DNA from 2 places in the Peribacillus sp. Aquil_B1 genome. Region 2 is predicted to be linked to the other one. Evidence: a T-box and tRNA genes for the amino acid it is inferred to sense, from the RefSeq annotation. Region 2 holds a T-box; the other holds one or more tRNA genes.
The links. The T-box of region 2 lies ahead of serS (serine--tRNA ligase). A T-box ahead of a tRNA ligase gene usually reads a tRNA of that ligase, here a tRNA-Ser.
Positions count from the first base shown of each region.

Region 1: it has a tRNA-Ser gene. The T-box ahead of serS (serine--tRNA ligase) is inferred to sense a tRNA for this amino acid. The anticodon was not compared.

Region 1 covers NZ_JAKXEE010000005.1:166,832-181,629, forward strand. Annotated here, with positions in the region: gene MPH60_RS24650 (ATP-binding protein) at 1-1,580, shown strand, start outside; gene MPH60_RS24655 (response regulator) at 1,573-2,268, shown strand; gene MPH60_RS24660 (hypothetical protein) at 2,316-2,465, opposite strand; gene menC (o-succinylbenzoate synthase) at 3,151-4,254, opposite strand; gene MPH60_RS24670 (o-succinylbenzoate--CoA ligase) at 4,251-5,732, opposite strand; gene menB (1,4-dihydroxy-2-naphthoyl-CoA synthase) at 5,819-6,631, opposite strand; gene menH (2-succinyl-6-hydroxy-2,4-cyclohexadiene-1-carboxylate synthase) at 6,639-7,460, opposite strand; gene menD (2-succinyl-5-enolpyruvyl-6-hydroxy-3-cyclohexene-1-carboxylic-acid synthase) at 7,460-9,208, opposite strand; gene MPH60_RS24690 (isochorismate synthase) at 9,201-10,610, opposite strand; gene MPH60_RS24695 (1,4-dihydroxy-2-naphthoate polyprenyltransferase) at 10,911-11,831, shown strand; gene MPH60_RS24700 (TraR/DksA C4-type zinc finger protein) at 11,978-12,727, shown strand; tRNA gene MPH60_RS24705 (tRNA-Glu) at 12,769-12,840, opposite strand; tRNA gene MPH60_RS24710 (tRNA-Ser) at 12,844-12,934, opposite strand; tRNA gene MPH60_RS24715 (tRNA-Asn) at 12,936-13,010, opposite strand; tRNA gene MPH60_RS24720 (tRNA-Ile) at 13,023-13,099, opposite strand; tRNA gene MPH60_RS24725 (tRNA-Gly) at 13,105-13,178, opposite strand; tRNA gene MPH60_RS24730 (tRNA-His) at 13,183-13,258, opposite strand; tRNA gene MPH60_RS24735 (tRNA-Phe) at 13,276-13,351, opposite strand; tRNA gene MPH60_RS24740 (tRNA-Asp) at 13,374-13,449, opposite strand; tRNA gene MPH60_RS24745 (tRNA-Met) at 13,456-13,529, opposite strand; tRNA gene MPH60_RS24750 (tRNA-Ser) at 13,631-13,723, opposite strand; tRNA gene MPH60_RS24755 (tRNA-Ile) at 13,745-13,821, opposite strand; tRNA gene MPH60_RS24760 (tRNA-Met) at 13,832-13,908, opposite strand; tRNA gene MPH60_RS24765 (tRNA-Ala) at 13,937-14,012, opposite strand; tRNA gene MPH60_RS24770 (tRNA-Pro) at 14,030-14,106, opposite strand; tRNA gene MPH60_RS24775 (tRNA-Arg) at 14,118-14,194, opposite strand; tRNA gene MPH60_RS24780 (tRNA-Leu) at 14,204-14,292, opposite strand; tRNA gene MPH60_RS24785 (tRNA-Gly) at 14,305-14,379, opposite strand; tRNA gene MPH60_RS24790 (tRNA-Leu) at 14,388-14,469, opposite strand; tRNA gene MPH60_RS24795 (tRNA-Lys) at 14,478-14,553, opposite strand; tRNA gene MPH60_RS24800 (tRNA-Thr) at 14,574-14,649, opposite strand; tRNA gene MPH60_RS24805 (tRNA-Val) at 14,660-14,735, opposite strand; rRNA gene rrf (5S ribosomal RNA) at 14,747-14,798, opposite strand, start outside.
Region 2 covers NZ_JAKXEE010000012.1:7,180-12,654, reverse strand. Annotated here, with positions in the region: gene MPH60_RS27420 (YaaC family protein) at 1-660, opposite strand, end outside; gene guaB (IMP dehydrogenase) at 772-2,235, shown strand; gene MPH60_RS27410 (D-alanyl-D-alanine carboxypeptidase family protein) at 2,409-3,728, shown strand; T-box leader at 3,798-4,022, shown strand; gene serS (serine--tRNA ligase) at 4,084-5,361, shown strand.

The DNA.
Region 1 (14,798 bases), on a different contig from region 2:
TTAAAATCACCCTGCTATCATTCGTAATCGTCGCTTTTTCGATACTAATAGGCGGGATTTTTATATTCGGAAATATCGTTTCGGTCAGGGAGGATGAAATCGGCAAACGCTCCATGATCACTGCCCATACTATCGCCGAACTCCCTGAAGTACAAAAATTGGTTCGTGAGCCTGAAGGATGGACTGAGCTTAATCCGATTATTGAAAACTTAAGGAAAATCCATCAAGCGGATTATATAGTTGTACTCAACAATCAGCATATACGCTATTCCCACCCGGTGTTTAGTCAATTGGGGACCCCATCCAGCAGCAGCGACGAAAGCGCTGCGTTCGCTGAACACGAATACCTTTCAAAGGCCGCTGGGGAACTTGGCATTTCCATCCGCGCCTTTGTCCCGATCCTCGATAAAGATAGAGAGCAAATCGGCGTCGTACTGGTTGGGAATATCTTGCCTACGATACCGGAATTAATCAAGGACCTGAAAGGTGAAATCGCGATTATCCTGGTCCTTACACTTCTATTCGGTGTATGCGGCTCATGGCTCATGGCAAGAAGGATAAAAAAAGAGACCTTCCAACTTGAACCACATGAAATTTCACGGATGTTAGTTGAAAGGACAGCCGCTTTCAATGCGATGCATGAAGGGGTGATCGCCATAGATAAAAATCAGACAATCACGATTTTCAATGAAAAGGCTAAGCAAATATTCAATATTAACGGTGCGGTCATTGGTAAGAATATCAATGATATTATACACGATACCCGTCTCCCGGAAGTGCTTGACCGGACATCTCCCATCTTTAATCAGGAGATCTCGGTTCAAAACAGGAATATTGTAAGCAACCGGGTACCGATAAAGATTGCGGATAAAACGATCGGTGCGGTGGCCATTTTCCAGGATCGCACCGATGTGACGAAGCTAGCTGAAGAGTTGACTAGTGTCAAAGCATTCGTTGAAGCTCTGCGCGTTCAAAACCATGAACATATGAACAAACTTCATACGATAGCAGGTTTGATCCAGCTAGGCAATCTTGACGAAGCGCTGCATTACATTTTTCAGATCACCGAAGAACAAGAGGAATTGACCAGGTTTTTAACGAAGCACATTCACGATGATAATTTAGTGGGGCTGATATTAAGTAAGATCTCCTTGGGTAGGGAACTCGGAATCGAGCTCATCATGGACAAGCACACGAAATTGGACCGCTTCCCCGCTGATTTGGATCATCACGATTTTGTATTGATAATCGGAAACCTGATTGAAAATTCATTCGCAGCGCTAAAGCATTGTTCAGAGGAAACAAAACAGGTTTATCTATCCATCTACCAGGATGAACGTCATTGTCAAATTGTGCTTGAGGATAATGGACCCGGCATTCCAGAGGACATTCATAAAGATATATTCGAGTATGGTTTTACAACAAAAGGTGCGGAAGGATCAGGAATTGGTCTTTATCTAATAGACCAAATTGTAAAAAAAGCGAACGGCGAAATGAAATTCACGACACGCCCTGACGAAGGAACAAGCTTTCTTCTTTCTTTTCCGATGCACGATATAGAGGAGAACCAAAATGACTAACGAAATTCGTGTACTTTTAATTGAAGACGACCCAATGGTCCAAGAGGTCAACAAACAGTTCATCGAGCGCCTTCCTGCCTTTAAAGTCGTTGATACAGCTTCAAATGGGCTTGAAGGGCTGGAAAAAATCAGGCAGTCTAAACCCGACCTTGTCATTTTGGACATCTTCATGCCATCTTTAAACGGGGTTGATACACTTTATCAAATCAGAAAAGAGCAAATGGATGTGGATGTCATCATCATTTCAGCGGCAAATGATCAGAAAACGATCAGAAAAATGATGCAGAATGGGGCTTTTGACTATTTAATCAAGCCATTTAAATTCGATAGGCTTAAACATACGCTGGAACAATACTTCGCTTTTCGGATGGAGGTTGAACCTGACCATCAAATTTCTCAAACCCAGCTCGACCGAATTCTCTTTCAAAATAAAACACATTCTGAAGCGAGTCCGAAATATGATGTTCCCAAAGGGTTGAATGGCGCGACTCTTGAGCAGGTGACGAAGTTCATAAAGACCCAGCCTGGGTCACTATCTGCAGAAGAAGTGGCTGATGGGATTGGAATCGCCAGAGTTACAGCAAGGCGCTATCTTGAATACTTGCATGGCGAAGAAGTCCTTCAGCTTGACGTACAATATGGCAGCATAGGCCGCCCTGTCAATAGGTACCGGCTTAAAAAAACTTAAAACGCATGGGGACCGGCTCGAAATGGTTCCCTTTTTACTTTTACTCTTTACGCACCTGTCTTCCGGTCATATAGGCCCCACTTTCTCTTCAAAAGAAACAGCTCACACTCTTCCAATGCCGTCATTTCTTTAATGACATAGTCCGCCATGCCCCTTTTTAGTAGAATCTCCGCAATAAGGTACGGTTTTTTCTTCATACACTCTCCCCTCCCTTTCCCTTGGTTGCCATTCTTTTAATCTCATTATACAAAATAATCCAATAAAGAAAAAATAGACAAAGCCCCATTTTCGGAAAAAAATTATGGTTTACCCGGCCATTCAAATGATTTTCCTACTCTAAAATCCCGTTTTATAAAGGGACTACTGGAGATAAAAAAATAGTTACAGACTGCAGACGAACTCGATGAAAATCCAGTTTACCTAGAGTTTATTCTAAAGAACATTCCTTGGAATGGAGGGTACGAGACTCCCGCGGGAAAAGCGAGCGTGTCAAGGGAGCCCGCGGAAAGTGAGTTGCCTTACGTCCAATCAACGATCAAATTTTACAAACCCTCAAAAAAAAAGTTCCTGGTTGATTTCAATCATTCGTTCCCTTTCCGCCGACTGTCTGCCAGGCCTCATCAAAGCAGCATCTAGCGTGATCTTGGTTAGCCGGTTATCCGGCAGAAGTGTCGTAAATTTCTTCAATTTAGTAAGAGTTTTAACATGAAAAACAAAGAACTGATTTGTTAGTATCCTATTAAAATCATTTTCCAAAAGGGTGGGGTTTCCGTCCAAGAAAATTCTAATTGGGTGAGTTACATAGACAGGGGGGAGTGAGAGGAGTTAAAGGATTATCAATATTTGATCAAAAGAGGTGGGCAATGCACCTCTTTGATGTTTTCACTTGTACAACTTACTATATGCAGTCAATTCCTTTAGCCGCTTTTCATTGATGGCAAAACCGATTCCAGCTTTATCGGGAACTCGGATCATGCCATTTTCGACAAGTACTTCAGGATCTATTATATCTTCATCCCAATAACGGGATGAAGATGATATATCCCCGGGAATCGTGAATCCTTTTAATGTGGCAAGTGCAATATTATGTGCACGTGAAATGCCAAATTCAATCATGCCACCGCACCAAACCGGCACATCATTTCCCAGACATAGATCATGGATTCGTACAGCCTCCATCCAGCCGCCGACTTTAGCCATCTTAATGCTGATCACCCCACAGCTCTGGAGCGACAGCGCACTTTTGGCATCATGAAATGAATTTATGCTTTCATCAAGGCAAATGGGTGTCTGCAGCTGTTTCTGCAAAAATGAATGTTCCACAATGTCGTCATGTCCCAGCGGCTGTTCAATCATCATCAGCTTAAACACATCAAGTTTCTGAAGGTGGGTGATGTCATCAAGAGTGTACGCTGAATTGGCATCTGCCATGAGCGGTATATGAGGATAAGCCCGACGGATTTCCGCTAAAAACTCCAGATCATTTTGAGGATTGATTTTTATTTTGTAACGCTGATAACCAGATCCGGAAAAATCCTCTATCTGGCGCATCGCATCTTCAATATCACTGGATGCAACGACTACACCAGCGGCCACTTCACTTCGTTCGCCGCCCATCAGCCGTCCGAGGTAGACTCCTTTCTGCTTCGCATATAAATCGAGGATTGCCTGCTCTAAAGCTGACTTCGCCATCCCATTCCGCCGGATTCCGCTCCATAGGTTCGGCAGCTCATCGGGATGCTTGACCTGACTGGCCAATGTCAACGGGATTAAGAAGTCCTCCAATATATGAAAGCAGGTTTTGATCGTTTCCTCGGTATACCAAGGACTTGTAAAAGGTACAGCTTCACCGTATCCAATCAACCCATCCTTATCCATGGCTTCGACAATGATCACTTCCCGACCGCTTACCGTTTCGAGATGCGTCTTGAATGGCCGTTTTAAAGGAGCCTTAATAAGCTTTAGGGTAATGGAGGATAACCTCATTGCCCTTCCCCCATTTCCTTCTTCAATTCTCGTCTCAAAAGCTTGCTTGCGCCATTACGGGGAAGCTCCTTACAAAAAATCACGTTCCGGGGAAGCTTATAGGATGCTAAATATCCCCTGCAATATTCCAATAGTTCACTCTCATCAAGCTCTGCACCTTGTTGCAAGACGACAAAAGCAAGCGGGACCTGTCCCCACTTTTCATCGTCAGTCCCCGTCACTCCCGCTTCGAAAACATCAGGATGCATACCGAGGACGTTTTCAATCTCGGCCGGATAGACATTTTCACCGCCGGAGATGATTAAATCCGAACGTCGGTCAAGCACATATAAAAAGCCTTCCTCATCAAGATAACCAAGATCCCCGGTATAAAGCCATCCATCGGTAATGGCCTGCTGTGTAGCATCCATTCGATTAAAATAACCTTTCGTGACATTCGGACCTGAAACCACGATTTCGCCCACTGCACCCGGTTCACACATCGTGCCGTCTTTCTCTATCCGTAACTGCGAAGGAAACAAAGGCTTCCCAGCTGATCCGATTTTTGACATACTATACTCCGGAGCCAGTGTCACAATCTGTGATGACGTTTCGGTCATCCCATATGTTTGATAGACGGGAATCCCTTTCTCCTTACAGGCTTCAAGTAAATGGACGGGTGCAGGGCCGCCGCCCAACAGGAAACAGCGAAAGGTTTTTGGATAGCTTGTTCCCTTCAAATCCTGAACCATCCTATTCAGCATGGCCGTCACGACCGAAATGATCGTCACGCCATTTTCCTGAATGCTCCGGTTTGCTTCCCGTTCATCGAATCGTTCCGCCAAAACGACTTTCATGCCATAAATCACGTTTTTCATCAGAATGGATAAACCGCTAATATGAAAGATCGGAACCGCACAATACCAAGAATCCTCCTCATGCAATCCAAGGTTCAGAACCGACCCTACTGCACTCCACCAATGGTTGCCGAATGTTTGGATCACACCCTTTGGATTTCCTGTGGTACCTGATGTATACATGATCGTAGCGGTATCCTCAAGGTAAAACTCTTGAAGTATCTCCGCCGTGCCTTCATCCGGCAATCCTTCCATTAAATGAAGGTTCAATTCCGGAAGAATCTCACCAATATCAGAAAGTTTGTCGGAGAAGGCACCTTCTGAAACCAAATAGGCAGTCCCACTATCCTCGATCTGCCAGGACAGCTCTTTTGCCGTTAACTTATTATTCAGCATCACAATCTTCACACCGAGATAAAATAATGCATGGATAACGACAACACCATCAATATGGTTGCGGAGCAAAACCGCGCATGAATCGCCAGCACCCAGACCAATGCTTGCCAGCTTACCAGCCATCTTCTCCGATAATGTATGCAGTTCAAGAAAGCTATACGTATGACCTTCAAACTCGATTGCCGGGCGCCCCGGTGAAAGATGCGCCCGATTTTTCAGCCAGTTCGGCAACTTTTCTTCTGCCATTGCTGCTTACCCTCTTCCATTTTGATATAGAAAACAGCCCGGCGATTTTCCGCCAAGCTGTCAGTCTCATCGATTCACGCGTTTCATTAAGGGAAACGAGGGAATTGCCCAAAGTCCGGAGTGCGCTTTTCTTTGAATGCATCGCGGCCTTCTTTTGCTTCTTCTGTTGTATAGTATAATAGTGTAGCGTCACCAGCCAATTGTTGAAGACCTGCAAGGCCATCCGTATCAGCGTTCATTGCCGCTTTCAAGAAACGAAGTGCAGTAGGGCTCTTCTCAAGCATTTCTTCACACCATTTAACCGTTTCCGCTTCTAATTGGTCTAATGGTACGACTGTGTTGACCAATCCCATATCCAATGCTTCCTGTGCATTGTATTGACGGCATAGGTACCAGATTTCACGCGCCTTTTTATGACCTACGATACGTGCAAGGTAGCCAGAACCATAACCAGCATCAAAGCTTCCTACATTCGGTCCAGTTTGTCCGAAAATCGCATTGTCAGCAGCAATCGTCAAGTCACATACCACATTCAAGACATTACCGCCACCAATTGCATATCCAGCAACCATGGCTACGACTGGTTTTGGAATTACGCGAATCAAACGTTGCAAATCAAGAACATTTAGACGAGGAATGTTATCTTCACCCACATATCCGCCATTGCCGCGTACTTTTTGGTCTCCGCCTGAACAGAATGCTTTGCCGCCTACACCTGTTAAAATAATGACACCAATGCTGGAATCATCACGCGCTCTTGCGAATGCATCAATCATTTCAGCAGTCGTTTTTGGCGTGAATGCATTATGTACATGTGGTCGATTGATGGACACTTTCGCAATCCCGTTATATTTTTCATACAAAATTTCATCATACTCACGTATTGTTTCCCATTGAATCGTCACCTTAATTCCTCCTTTTATTTCGCTTTAAGAACTCACTTATTATTTTACCAAACTTTTCTCCAACTTCCACATGAATCGCATGTCCCGCATCATTTATTATTTTCCATTCGACCTGCTTCAGCTTTTTTTTCATCGAGTCCGCAATCCGACAAAACTTCCGGTCAAGTTCACCAGTTACAAGGAGCACAGGGAAATCAAGGGTTTGCAATTGTTCCCAGTATGAAGCCTGGCTGCCGGTCCCCATACCAAGAAGGCTATTGGAAAGGCCGGCAGGACTATTTGCCAACCGCTGCTCCCGAATGGCTGACTTGGTTTTGGCCGACAACCGCTTTTGACTTTCAAACAAAGGGATGTTTTCCCATTGATCCACAAACGCTTCCATGCCATTTTCAAGAATCCTTTCGGCAAGCTTCCGATCATTTTCCCTTCGCCTTTCACGTTCCCCTTCTGTTAAAAGGCCCGGTGAAGCGCTCTCCAATATCAATGTATCAACATACTCAGGAAACAAACAGGCAAATCCCAATCCGAGCCTTCCGCCCATCGAGTATCCAAGGATATGGGCTTTCGGGAAATGTAACACATCCAAAATATACTTGATATCCTCAGCGACACGCTCCATTTCATACCTTCGATGATCGGCTGGTGACGCAGACATACCATGACCGATGATATCGACCATGATTAACGTATACCTGTCACTCAGTAGCGGAATGAGGAATTTCCATGTATCCCGATTTCCCGTAAATCCATGTAAAAGTACAAGAGGATCTCCATTTCCCGTTATTTCAACAGCATAATTGACATCCTTGCTGACAATATTCATCATATTTCCCTGTCTAACACCATTTTTATTTCCTGGGAAACAAAGCTCCACAAATTTCGATGTTTTTGTAGATTGGACTCTCTTTCTGTCGGAACTTCAATGATTTTAAGTCCTTGGATTTCGAATGACTCTGTAAATACCTTCTCTAACTCATCCCAATTTTGCACCTTGTTGTATTTACCGCCGTAAAGCTCGGCCGTATGGGAAAAATCAAGCCCATGTGGCGTGCCGAATAGCGTTTCGAAATGTTCCCTATCATTTGCCTGCGGCAAGAAGGAGAAAATGCCGCCGCCATCATTATTAACCAGCAATATCGTGATATTTTGTTTTTGAAGCTTTGCCGCAAGCAAGCCATTCATATCATGGAAAAAACTTAAATCCCCAATTGCCAGCACTGTATTTTTTGATACCGTGCTTACGCCAAGCGCAGTGGAAACGACACCATCAATGCCATTCGCCCCGCGATTTGCAATGGTTTTGATTTCTTTTCCATTATTCAAAAAGAAAGTATCCAAATCACGTATGGGCATACTATTCCCGACAAACAACGTCGATTCCAACGGCATCATATCAGCAAGCAGGGCGAACAGCTTGCCTTCGCTTAACTCCGCTTCATCTCTGACGGAGGCTAAGGCCTCCTTCGTCGCACCGTTGACGATTTGCCATAAGCGAAGCCATTCATCATCAGGGGAGGAAGTAATGCTTTCAGCAATTCGCAGACAAAAATCTTTCTCTTCGCTGTAAATCATATTCGTTGCCAATCCGGCTGGTTCGCGCCAGCCTGCTCCGCCATCGACGACCAAAGTGATTGCCTGCTTTTGTTCTTTCATGAATAACAATAACGGTTTAGAAACAGGCATTGCTCCGAATCGCAAGATCACTTCCGGCCTGAAAGCCGCTTTTGCCGTTTCATCGCGTAGAAACGTATCGTACGCATCAATGATAACGGCCTTGTCATGACTTCCGCTCCTTAACTGTGAAAGGGGATCAGCCAGTACCGGAAAAGCAAGTTTTTCCGCTAATGCGACGATGGCTTCCTTCATCTCTGGATGAGGTAATTCGCCACAAACAATCATACCTTGCTTTGCTTGTGACAATGTAGTTGCGACAGCTTCTATTTGTGATGATGACAGTGAAAGTTCTCCACTGTCAATCAACACTGCAGGCGTCATTTTATTTTGCCTGCATTCCTTTGCTTGCTCCAAATCCGGTATCAATGGTTCACGAAGCGGGAAATTCAAATGTACAGGCCCTGCAGGCTCAGCTGCAGCTGTTGCCACTGCCCTTGCACCGACCGTTCTGGCATACCGCATCATCCCATCCGTGCTTTCAGGAAGTGCCATTTCGACAAACCATTTTACATGTCTCCCGTAAAGGTGTATCTGATCGATTGCCTGCGGGGCTCCGACATCACGCAATTCATGCGGGCGGTCAGCGGTAAGTACAATAAGCGGCACTCTTGAATAGAAAGCCTCAATGACGGCTGGGTAATAGTTTGCAGCGGCTGTACCTGACGTACAAAGAAGTCCGATAGGTTCTTTTAGGGCCTTAGCCAAACCAAGGGCAAAAAAAGCAGCCGAACGCTCATCCACATTAATATGAATTTCGATATCAGGATGTTCCACCAGCAACAAAGCCAGGGGTGTGGATCGTGAACCAGGGCTCACCACCACATGCTTCACCTCATTTTGTGCCAGCTCATCGACGAATGAAGCAGCATAAGCTGTCAATGCATCTCGGTCATTCATTAAGATTTCCTCCTAAAGCACTTAACATCGGATTGAATTTAATCCCCGTTTCCCGGTATTCACTTTCGGGAGTCGAATCTTCCACGACTCCGCATCCGGCAAAGAGCGATGCCTCATTGTTCTGTATTAGGGCAGAACGGATCCCGACAGCGAATTCCCCGTTTCCATACGTATCCACCCAGCCTAAAGGACCCGCATAAAAGCCACGTTCCAGACCTTCCATTTCCCTAATTCGGACAACGGCCTTTTCTTTGGGAAGTCCGCCCATAGCAGGTGTTGGGTGGAGATTCTCGATAAATTCAAAAATCGTGACACCTTCCTTTGATATACCGCGGACCGGAGTGTACAAATGCTGGATATGGCGATTTTTCATAAGTGTCGGTCCGGCCGGGACCATCACCTTTTCGCATACTGAATCAAAGGCATTGGATATCATCGACACGACATATTGATGCTCTTGTAAATTCTTTTGGTCATGAAGCAATTCTTCACCAAGACAAACATCTTCCTGCTCATCTTTTCCTCGTCCCATCGATCCAGCAAGACAGGTAGAAAAAACTTCATTTCCCTGTTTCTTAATTAAACGTTCAGGGGTGGCACCGACAAAACAGTCACCACCAGCTTCCAAACTGAAAATATAACTCAATGGCTGCTCTGCAAGCAATTGTTCAAGCACTTTCCCTGAATCAATGGAATGTTCAAAACCAAGTCGAAGTTCCCTTGCCAAAACGATTTTATCGAGATTTGTCGTCTTGATTTCCTGAACAGCCTCTGCGACCGTCCGTTTCCATTCCTCAGGTTCGACTTCCCTCTGCATAACCAGGGAATTTGCACCCAATCCATTGCCATCCACGCTTTCGAAAAGGAAAGCTTCCCGTTCATTTATCATATCTATGAAGAGTTTTTCTGAATCATCAGGCGAACAAAGTAAGTTTGTCGTTAAGTAAGCTTGTTTCCCCACTATTGACAGCATGAAGGCGGGTATATAAAAAAGGTTGTCCCCGAACTGATTCCAAAGGAGCGTACTGTCAGTTTCATAATCAAAAGAAAAGCCCCCAAACAGTAAAGGACCTGTCGCTTCTACATCGGTCACTCCCGTTTTGACAGCATTATTCTGCAGTTTGATCCAGCTCTTTTCGACTTCTCTATAACGTTCGGCATTCGATGCCGCTTTGAGTTTCTTAACATTGCCTAAACCGGTGATGGTTATTTCCTTTGCAGGGTCCTCCCAGAAAAAGCGTTCACCCGCGTACCGTTCTCTTCCAGCTTGATAAAATGAAAGGGGGTTGTTGCATTTAATCTTCTTAATATGACTGAATAGAACTTGATCATTCAAGTCCTTCGCCTTTTGTATAGCTGAAGCCAGTCCCTGAAACTGTTCAGTTTCCTCTGAGATAGCCAAAAAAATCCCCCCAAATGTACATTTTAAAAGCTTTTTAACCTATTTAAAGATACACCTCACTTGAACCCCATGTCAATAAAACGCCCCTTTACCGGACGATTCTTTCCTGCTTTTTTCCTTATTATATGAATCTTAGCGAATGTAGAGAAATACCCTTGATTTTGGAAATGTGATCATCCAGGAATTCCAATTATCACCCTTTCCCACTTTTCCTGCATTTATTAGGATAACCTTTTGTGCAACATTTCAATATTTGTTATAATTTCGAGAGAACCAATAATGATTTTGAGGAGAGAAATAATGCAAACAGAATACGACGGACTTCCCCTTAAACGGACCTGGAAGATTTGGTGGGAGTTAATTCGTCCACATACACTAACCGCAGCTTTTGTACCAGTCTTACTTGGAACTGTGATTGCACTTTTGGAAGATGGAGTGAATTGGTTACTATTCGCTGCCATGATGATTGCCAGTATCCTGATTCAAGCTGCAACCAATTTATTCAATGAATACTATGATTTCAAGAGAGGCTTGGATACGGAGGAATCCGTAGGCATCGGCGGCGGGATCGTCCGTCATGGGATGGCCCCTAAACTAATCATGAGCTTGGCCCTTGGCATGTATGCCATCGCCTTGATAATTGGAATCTATATTTGTGCCGCATCATCTTGGTGGCTTGCTGCAGTCGGACTGGTTTGCATGCTTGTCGGCTACCTTTATACAGGCGGTCCCCTGCCCATATCATATACACCATTCGGGGAACTTTTTTCTGGATTGTTCATGGGCTTTTTGATAATCCTGATCGCCTTTTTCATTCAAACCGGTGATGTTTCTTCAACAGCCATCTTAATTGCCATTCCAAGTGGGGTTTTGGTCGGGTTGATCAACTTATCCAATAACCTTCGTGATCACGATGGGGATAAGGCACATGGCCGCAAAACGATGCCAGTAGTGATGGGCAGGAAAAACGCCCTGACATTCATGGCAATCATGTTCGCTTTCTCTTATCTATGGCTTGTTGGGCTAGTTCTTACCGGAAGCGTAACGGCGTGGATTCTCCTTGCCTTCCTTAGCATACCGAAGGCCATGGCCGCAATCAAAGGCTTCGTAGGCAAAACGCAGCCGATCACGATGGTCCCGGCAATGAAAGCCACGGCCCAAACGAACACGTTCTTCGGCTTACTCATGGCCATTGGATTATTCATCAGCTATCTTATCTAATCTCCGAGGACTGAGCTCATCCGCTCAGTCCTTTTTTCTGTATTCCATTGCATATTGTTTTCCTATACTCCGATTCGGGTAATAGATAATACAACCATCTTACCAATATAAAATGAGATTTGGACTTTAGAAGGAGTGAATAGGATATGGCAACGAAACAACAAACGCAGAAATTAAAAAAGGAACTGCTTCAAGAAAAAAATGAGTTAAGTAGTAGAATTCAAAATGATGAACAATCCGTTCTGGATAAAAGCCAGACGGAATCAGTAGGGGAATTATCTTCTTATGATAATCATCCTGCTGACCTAGGAACCGAATTATACGAGATGGAACGGAATCAAGCACTCGATGAACATGCACAATCAGAAATGGAGAAAATCGACGAAGCATTAAAAGCAATGGAAGAAGGTTCGTATGGCCATTGTATAACCTGCAATAGGGAAATCCCCATCGAGAGGCTTGAAGCGATCCCAAGCACTCTCTACTGTGTCGAGCATGCCCCGGAACGATCACTTTCACAAGACCGGCCAGTGGAGGAGGAAATACTGATTCCATCCAAGGGTGATCATTTTGAAAATCGTCATGGAAATGAAATAGTGGATAAAGAGGATAGCTTTGGTGAAGTCGCCAAATTCGGTACATCCGAGACGCCATCTGATTACACCGGCGATCATGACAATTATAATGATCTTTATAAAACCGAAGATGAAACGGATGGATTTCCAGAAGACTATGAAGGATTTGCGGCAAATGATATCGAAGGAAAAAATAGGGTGGATATACCGAACAAAAAGCAAAAGGAATATGAAAATACATTAGAAGAAGAAAATATCGATTCCCAGCTTGGAGACATTCCTTATAAACAAAAAGATAGTTATATCAATGAAAAGAAATGAAAAAAAGAAGCATACATGAATATATGCTTCCTTTTTTGTTATGACCCGTACGGGATTCGAACCCGTGTTACCGCCGTGAAAGGGCGGTGTCTTAACCGCTTGACCAACGGGCCAAATGGCGGAGAAGGAGGGATTTGAACCCTCGCGCCGCTCGCGCGACCTACACCCTTAGCAGGGGCGCCTCTTCAGCCTCTTGAGTACTTCCCCATGGCTCCGCAGGTAGGACTCGAACCTACGACCGTTCGGTTAACAGCCGAATGCTCTACCACTGAGCTACTGCGGAACAATATGAATATGGTGGGCCTAAATGGACTCGAACCATCGACCTCACGCTTATCAGGCGTGCGCTCTAACCAGCTGAGCTATAGGCCCATATTTGGAGCGGGTGAAGGGAATCGAACCCTCATCATCAGCTTGGAAGGCTGAGGTTTTACCACTAAACTACACCCGCGAAATGGGGCGACTGATGGGAATCGAACCCACGAATGCCTGAACCACAATCAGGTGCGTTAACCACTTCGCCACAATCGCCGTAATTTTGTAAGATATGGTGGCTCAGGACGGAATCGAACCGCCGACACAAGGATTTTCAGTCCTTTGCTCTACCGACTGAGCTACTGAGCCACATTTATATTAATTTAAAAAATGGCGGTCCCGACGGGAATCGAACCCGCGATCTCCTGCGTGACAGGCAGGCATGTTAACCGCTACACCACGGGACCTAATAATTGCGGGGACAGGATTTGAACCTGCGACCTTCGGGTTATGAGCCCGACGAGCTACCGGACTGCTCCACCCCGCGACGGTAATAATGAAACGATTTGCATCAAGTTTTCGTGTATATCGTTTTTTCGCTTCCTCTATGTAAGGTTGTTTAAAAACAACTTGCTGCTTTTTAAAAAATGGAGGAGGTAGAGGGATTCGAACCCCCGCGGGATTTGACTCCCCTGTCGGTTTTCAAGACCGATCCCTTCAGCCGAACTTGGGTATACCTCCACGGCATTAAAGAAATGAATATGGTGGACCTTGTAGGACTCGAACCTACGACCGGACGGTTATGAGCCGTCTGCTCTAACCAGCTGAGCTAAAGGTCCTTATATTTATTGGTAGCGGCGGAGGGGATCGAACCCCCGACCTCACGGGTATGAACCGTACGCTCTAGCCAGCTGAGCTACACCGCCAATATAATATAAGTATCTGATTGAAAAATGGTGGAGCCTAGCGGGATCGAACCGCTGACCTCCTGCGTGCAAGGCAGGCGCTCTCCCAGCTGAGCTAAGGCCCCATTCATTAAAAATCACGTGGTCGGGAAGACAGGATTCGAACCTGCGACCCCTTGGTCCCAAACCAAGTGCTCTACCAAGCTGAGCTACTTCCCGCAATAAAAACATGGTGCGCCCGGCGGGAGTCGAACCTACAACCTTCTGATTCGTAGTCAGATGCTCTATCCAATTGAGCTACGGGCGCATATTATGATGGTGCCGAGGACCGGAATCGAACCGGTACGGTAGTCACCTACCGCAGGATTTTAAGTCCTGTGCGTCTGCCAGTTCCGCCACCCCGGCACATACGAAAAGTGGAGCGGAAGACGGGATTCGAACCCGCGACCCCAACCTTGGCAAGGTTGTATTCTACCACTGAACTACTTCCGCATGAAAGATGCGGGTGAAGGGACTTGAACCCCCACGCCTTGCGGCGCCAGATCCTAAGTCTGGTGCGTCTGCCAATTCCGCCACACCCGCATATGAAATGGTGAGCCATGAAGGATTCGAACCTTCGACCCTCTGATTAAAAGTCAGATGCTCTACCAACTGAGCTAATGGCTCGTGCTTGTACGATCTTAAAATGGTGCCGGCAAGAGGACTTGAACCCCCAACCTACTGATTACAAGTCAGTTGCTCTACCAGTTGAGCTACACCGGCAGGTGTAAAATGGTGGAGGATGACGGGATCGAACCGCCGACCCTCTGCTTGTAAGGCAGATGCTCTCCCAGCTGAGCTAATCCTCCATATAAAACCTGCTTGGCGACGTCCTACTCTCACAGGGGGAAACCCCCAACTACCATCGGCGC
Region 2 (5,475 bases):
TAAATGCAGTGTCCCAGGAGCTTCAGCAATACTGTAAACTTGATTCGTTTTAGCTTTCAAAAATTCCTCCAACCGACTGCTGGACATTTGATAGCTATCCAATATCGTTGAGGGTAATTGAAAACCATTCGAAGAAGGTAACATGGCGACGAAATTTTTCTTTGAAACCGACCATGTATAGCTTTGCATGTCTGGGATTTCCTTCATTAATGTTCCCATGGAAAACTTTTCACCTTCCAGATGCTTGATATGAAATAACTTCTCGGCAATGCAGGTGAAAAGTCCATTCTTTTGCGTTTTCACTTCGTCCTTTAAAAATTCATATTGTTGCTTTTTCTTTTTTCTCGTTGTTACCCCATGGGCAAGCATCGAAGTTGATTCCGGATAGTTAGGATCGATCGTGAGCAGACAAGCCTTTAACAATTGAGCAAATCCATAAAATGTAAGGATTGGCTGTATGGAAAGTGGTGCAATGGCAGCCTGATTATAATAAGTTTTAGCATGTTCGAGATGGTAAATAAATGGATAACAATTATCGTAACTTTTGATTTCCGCTTCTGCTATTTTTTCGTGCGTGTAACATTTTTGTAAAAAAGTTTGTGAGGAAGATGCGGAAAAAAAAGGTGTATATTTATCGAAATTATCATTGTTTTCAGGCATTGCAGCTATCCTCCGAATTAATAGAATAATCAAACTTTTATTTCTCTTCTTGACAGTAGTATGTCCTATTGATAACCTACAAATAATATTTTTAAGCAGGAGGGGAAAATAATGTGGGAAAATAAATTTGCAAAAGAAGGTTTAACCTTTGATGATGTCCTATTAATTCCAGCGAAATCAGAGGTTTTGCCGAAAGATGTTAACCTTCAAGTCAACTTAGCTGAAAACTTAAGGCTCAACCTTCCTATCATCAGCGCAGGAATGGATACCGTGACAGAAGCTGAGATGGCCATTGCCATGGCTCGTCAAGGCGGATTGGGTATCATTCATAAAAATATGTCCATTGAAGCACAAGCTGAACTGGTGGATAAAGTAAAACGTTCAGAAAGCGGTGTAATTACCGATCCATTTTTCTTAACGCCGGATCACCAAGTATTCGATGCAGAGCATTTAATGGGTAAATATCGCATTTCAGGTGTTCCTGTAGTCAACAATATAGAGGATCAAAAACTTGTGGGTATCATTACAAACCGTGATTTGCGATTTATTTCCGATTTTTCCTTGAAAATTTCCAGTGTCATGACTGTAGAGAATCTGGTCACAGCGCCAGTAGGAACTAACCTGGAACAAGCAGAGAAGATTCTTCAAAAATACAAAATTGAAAAGCTTCCCCTTGTGGACGATAATGGAGTTCTTAAAGGACTTATTACGATCAAGGATATCGAGAAAGTCATCGAGTTCCCGAATTCGGCGAAAGATAAGCAAGGAAGATTACTTGCAGGTGCTGCAGTCGGCGTGACCAAGGATACAATGAAGCGTGTCGAAATGCTGGTTAAGTCCCATGTTGATGCAATTGTACTTGATACTGCTCACGGTCATTCAGAAGGCGTCCTTGAAATGGTGAAGGAAATCCGCGGGACATATCCTGAATTGACGATCATTGCCGGTAATGTGGCAACAGCTGAAGGTACGAAAGCATTGATTGAAGCGGGAGCTGATGTAGTGAAAGTGGGAATCGGACCAGGATCAATCTGTACGACAAGGGTTGTAGCTGGTGTAGGTGTTCCGCAAATCACGGCAGTCTTCGATTGTGCGACAGAAGCAAGAAAACATGGTAAAACGATTATCGCTGATGGCGGAATCAAATACTCTGGTGATATCGTTAAGGCCCTAGCTGCAGGCGGACATGCAGTAATGCTTGGCAGTATGCTTGCCGGTGTAACTGAAAGCCCAGGCGAAACGGAAATTTTCCAAGGCCGCCGTTTTAAAGTGTATCGGGGTATGGGCTCTGTTGCTGCAATGGAAAAGGGATCTAAGGATCGTTACTTCCAAGAAGATAACAAGAAATTCGTACCGGAGGGCATCGAAGGGCGCCTTCCATATAAAGGACCTCTATCAGATACCATTTTCCAGCTGATTGGCGGCATTCGTTCAGGTATGGGATATTGCGGTACAGCCACATTGGAAGAGTTGAGGGAAAACTCTCAATTCGTCAAAATGACTGGTGCTGGATTAAGGGAAAGCCATCCTCATGATGTCCAAATTACTAAAGAAGCACCGAACTACTCAATGTAATGAATTTAACATATAATCGTCATTAAAATTTATTGTTAAAATAGACAGAGTCTGCGATTACTCTGTCTATTTTTTTTATTTTTTCTGTGATAAACTAGACAAGGTGTCAAGGGAATTACATAAAGTTTCTTCTTTGTTATAGAGATTAGCTTAAAAGTTGGAGGTATTGGAAATTGAAAAAAATCAGCAAGATGACCCTCATTTTCACTTTTGTTTTTGTTCTTGTTATGTCGCAATTTGCCTATCAACCGGGGGAAGCTGTTGCTGAATCTGATAATTTGGGTTTAAAAGCAGAGGCAGCCATCATCATCGATGGTGAAACAGGACAAATCGTGTATGAAAAAAATGCCGATAAAGTATTAGGGATTGCATCCATGTCTAAAATGATGACCGAGTACATCATAATGGAGTCAATTGAAAATGGGAAAATCAGTTGGGATCAAAAAGTAAAAATAAATAAATACGTACATGACCTTTCAAAAGCACCCAATTTGTCGAATGTTGGGTTAACGGAAGGTGAAGATTATACAGTTAAGGAACTATATCAAGCTATGGCCGTCTATTCCGGAAATGCGGCAACAGTAGCTTTAGCACAGCTAGTTTCCGGAAGTGAAAAGAGCTTCGTTAAGTTAATGAATGAAAAAGCGAAGGAATTAGGCTTGAAAAACCATAAATTCGTTAATGCCAGCGGCTTGAATAACAGCGATTTATTAGGGCAGTTTCCTTCAGGTGATGAAGATGATGAAAATATCATGACAGCAAAAGATACTGCACTTCTTGCTTATCGTTTAATAAATGATTATCCGGAAGTGTTGAAAATCGCCAGCATCCCTAAATTGAAGTTCCGTGATGGAAAAGAGTATCCGAACTTCAACTGGATGCTGCCTGGCCTGATATTTGAATATAAAGGCGTAGATGGACTAAAAACGGGATCTACTGACTTTGCCGGATATGGACACACAGGGACGGTTATCCAGGACGGTCAGCGCTATATCACGGTGGTCATGAAGTCCACTAATAAAAACGAACGTTTTGCGGATAGCACTAAGCTTATGAACTATGCTTATGCAACCTTTAAAAAGGAAAAAGTCCTTCCTGCCAACTACCAGGTGAAAGGGAAAGAAACTCTTTCAGTAGTGAAAGGCAAGGAAAAAAGCGTTAAGGTTCAATCTGAAAAAGCGATCGAGCTACTTGTTGAAAATGGTGAGAAAGACAACTATAAAACAGATTTAGTGATCGATAAAACCAAATTGAATGATGATGGTAAGCTGACTGCACCAATCAAAAAAGGTGAAAAGCTAGGTTACATCACAGTCACTCCTAAAAAAGGAGAAGCTTACGGGTACATCAATGGAGATCAGGTTAAGGTTAACGTCGTAGCTGCTGAATCTGTTGAAAAGGCAAACTGGTTCGTACTATCAATGCGGGCGGTTGGCGGATTCTTTGGTGACGTATGGAGCAGTGTAGCTTCCACTGTTAAAGGCTGGTTTTAAGTTTCACGTATAAAACGGTTGCGTAATGTATAAAATTATAGTACATTATGGAAAACAATCTGATTATATAAGAAAGCAATGACAGGAAATAGTAACAAGTATTTCTTTCTATAGAGAGCCGATGGCTGGTGGAAATCGGTGTAAGAGTTTTGTGAATCCCTCCTGGAGCAGAGTATGGAAAGCCTTTTGGGTCAGTAAGTACTTTCGGTTAAAAGCCGTTATCGTGATAAGTGGTAGGCGTTTTAGATAAGCCTTCAACTAGGGTGGCAACGCGGGTTAACTCTCGTCCCTTCTTTAGGGGACGGGAGTTTTTTGCGTTCTTTGATAAAATCAAAATATTAAGGAGGAACAGAAAATGTTGGATTTGAAATATGTAAGAAATAATTTTGAAGAAGTGAAGCGTGTATTGCAATTTAGAGGAGAAGATTTGACCGATTTGGGTAAATTCGAGGAACTGGATGTAAAGCGTCGGGGTTTGATTGCCGAAACGGAAAAGTTGAAAAGCCAAAGAAATGAAGTTTCACAGCAAGTGGCCGTATTGAAACGGGAAAAAAAAGATGCAGATCAACTGATTGCCCAAATGCGTGAAGTTGGTGACCGTATCAAAGGATTCGATGAAGAACTTCGTGAAGTGGAAGCCCAGTTAGAAACATTACTTCTTTCCATTCCGAACATTCCGCATGAAAGTGTGCCTGTTGGTGAGACGGAAGACGATAATGTGGAAATCCGTAAATGGGGAGAGTTACCGGAATTCAAGTTTGAACCGAAACCACACTGGGATGTAGCCGGAGATCTAGGCATTCTGGATTTTGAACGGGCAGCAAAAGTGACCGGAAGCCGATTTGTATTTTATAGGGGTCTTGGTGCTCGATTAGAACGTGCATTAATTAGCTTTATGTTAGACCTTCATGTTGAGGAACACGGATATGAAGAAATGCTGCCGCCATATATGGTGAACCGTGCAAGCATGACTGGCACAGGTCAATTGCCAAAATTCGAAGAAGATGCTTTCCGTATTGAAAGTGATGATTACTTCTTGATTCCTACAGCTGAAGTCCCGGTGACAAACTTCCATCGTGATGAAATCATGAGCATGGATGATCTGCCGATAAGCTATGCGGCATACAGCGCTTCATTCCGCTCAGAAGCAGGATCTGCAGGTCGTGATACCCGTGGGTTAATTCGGCAGCACCAGTTCAATAAAGTTGAACTAGTGAAGTTCGTGAAACCGGAAGATTCTTATGCAGAATTGGAAAATCTCACAGGTCATGCCGAAAAGGTCCTTCAATTGCTAGGACTTCCATACCGAGTGCTGAGCATGTGTACGGGAGATCTAGGCTTCACTGCTGCTAAAAAGTATGATATCGAGGTTTGGATCCCGAGTTATGGAACGTACCGCGAAATTTCTTCTTGCAGTAACTTTGAAGCATTCCAGGCTAGACGGGCCAATATTCGCTTCAGACGTGATGCAAAAGGTAAACCGGAACACGTCCATACTCTAAATGGATCAGGTTTGGCAATTGGCCGTACAGTCGCAGCCCTTTTGGAAAATTATCAGCAGGAAGATGGCAGTGTCATCATTCCTGAAGTATTACGTCCATATATGCGCGGTGCGGAAGTCATTAAACCGTAAGACAAAAGGAATCAGCTTCTGATTACAGAGGCTGATTCTCCTTTTTATTAAAGTTTAAAAATTATTTCAAAAAAACTTTATAGAGGGCTTGACTTTAATTTTAATTCCATGTAA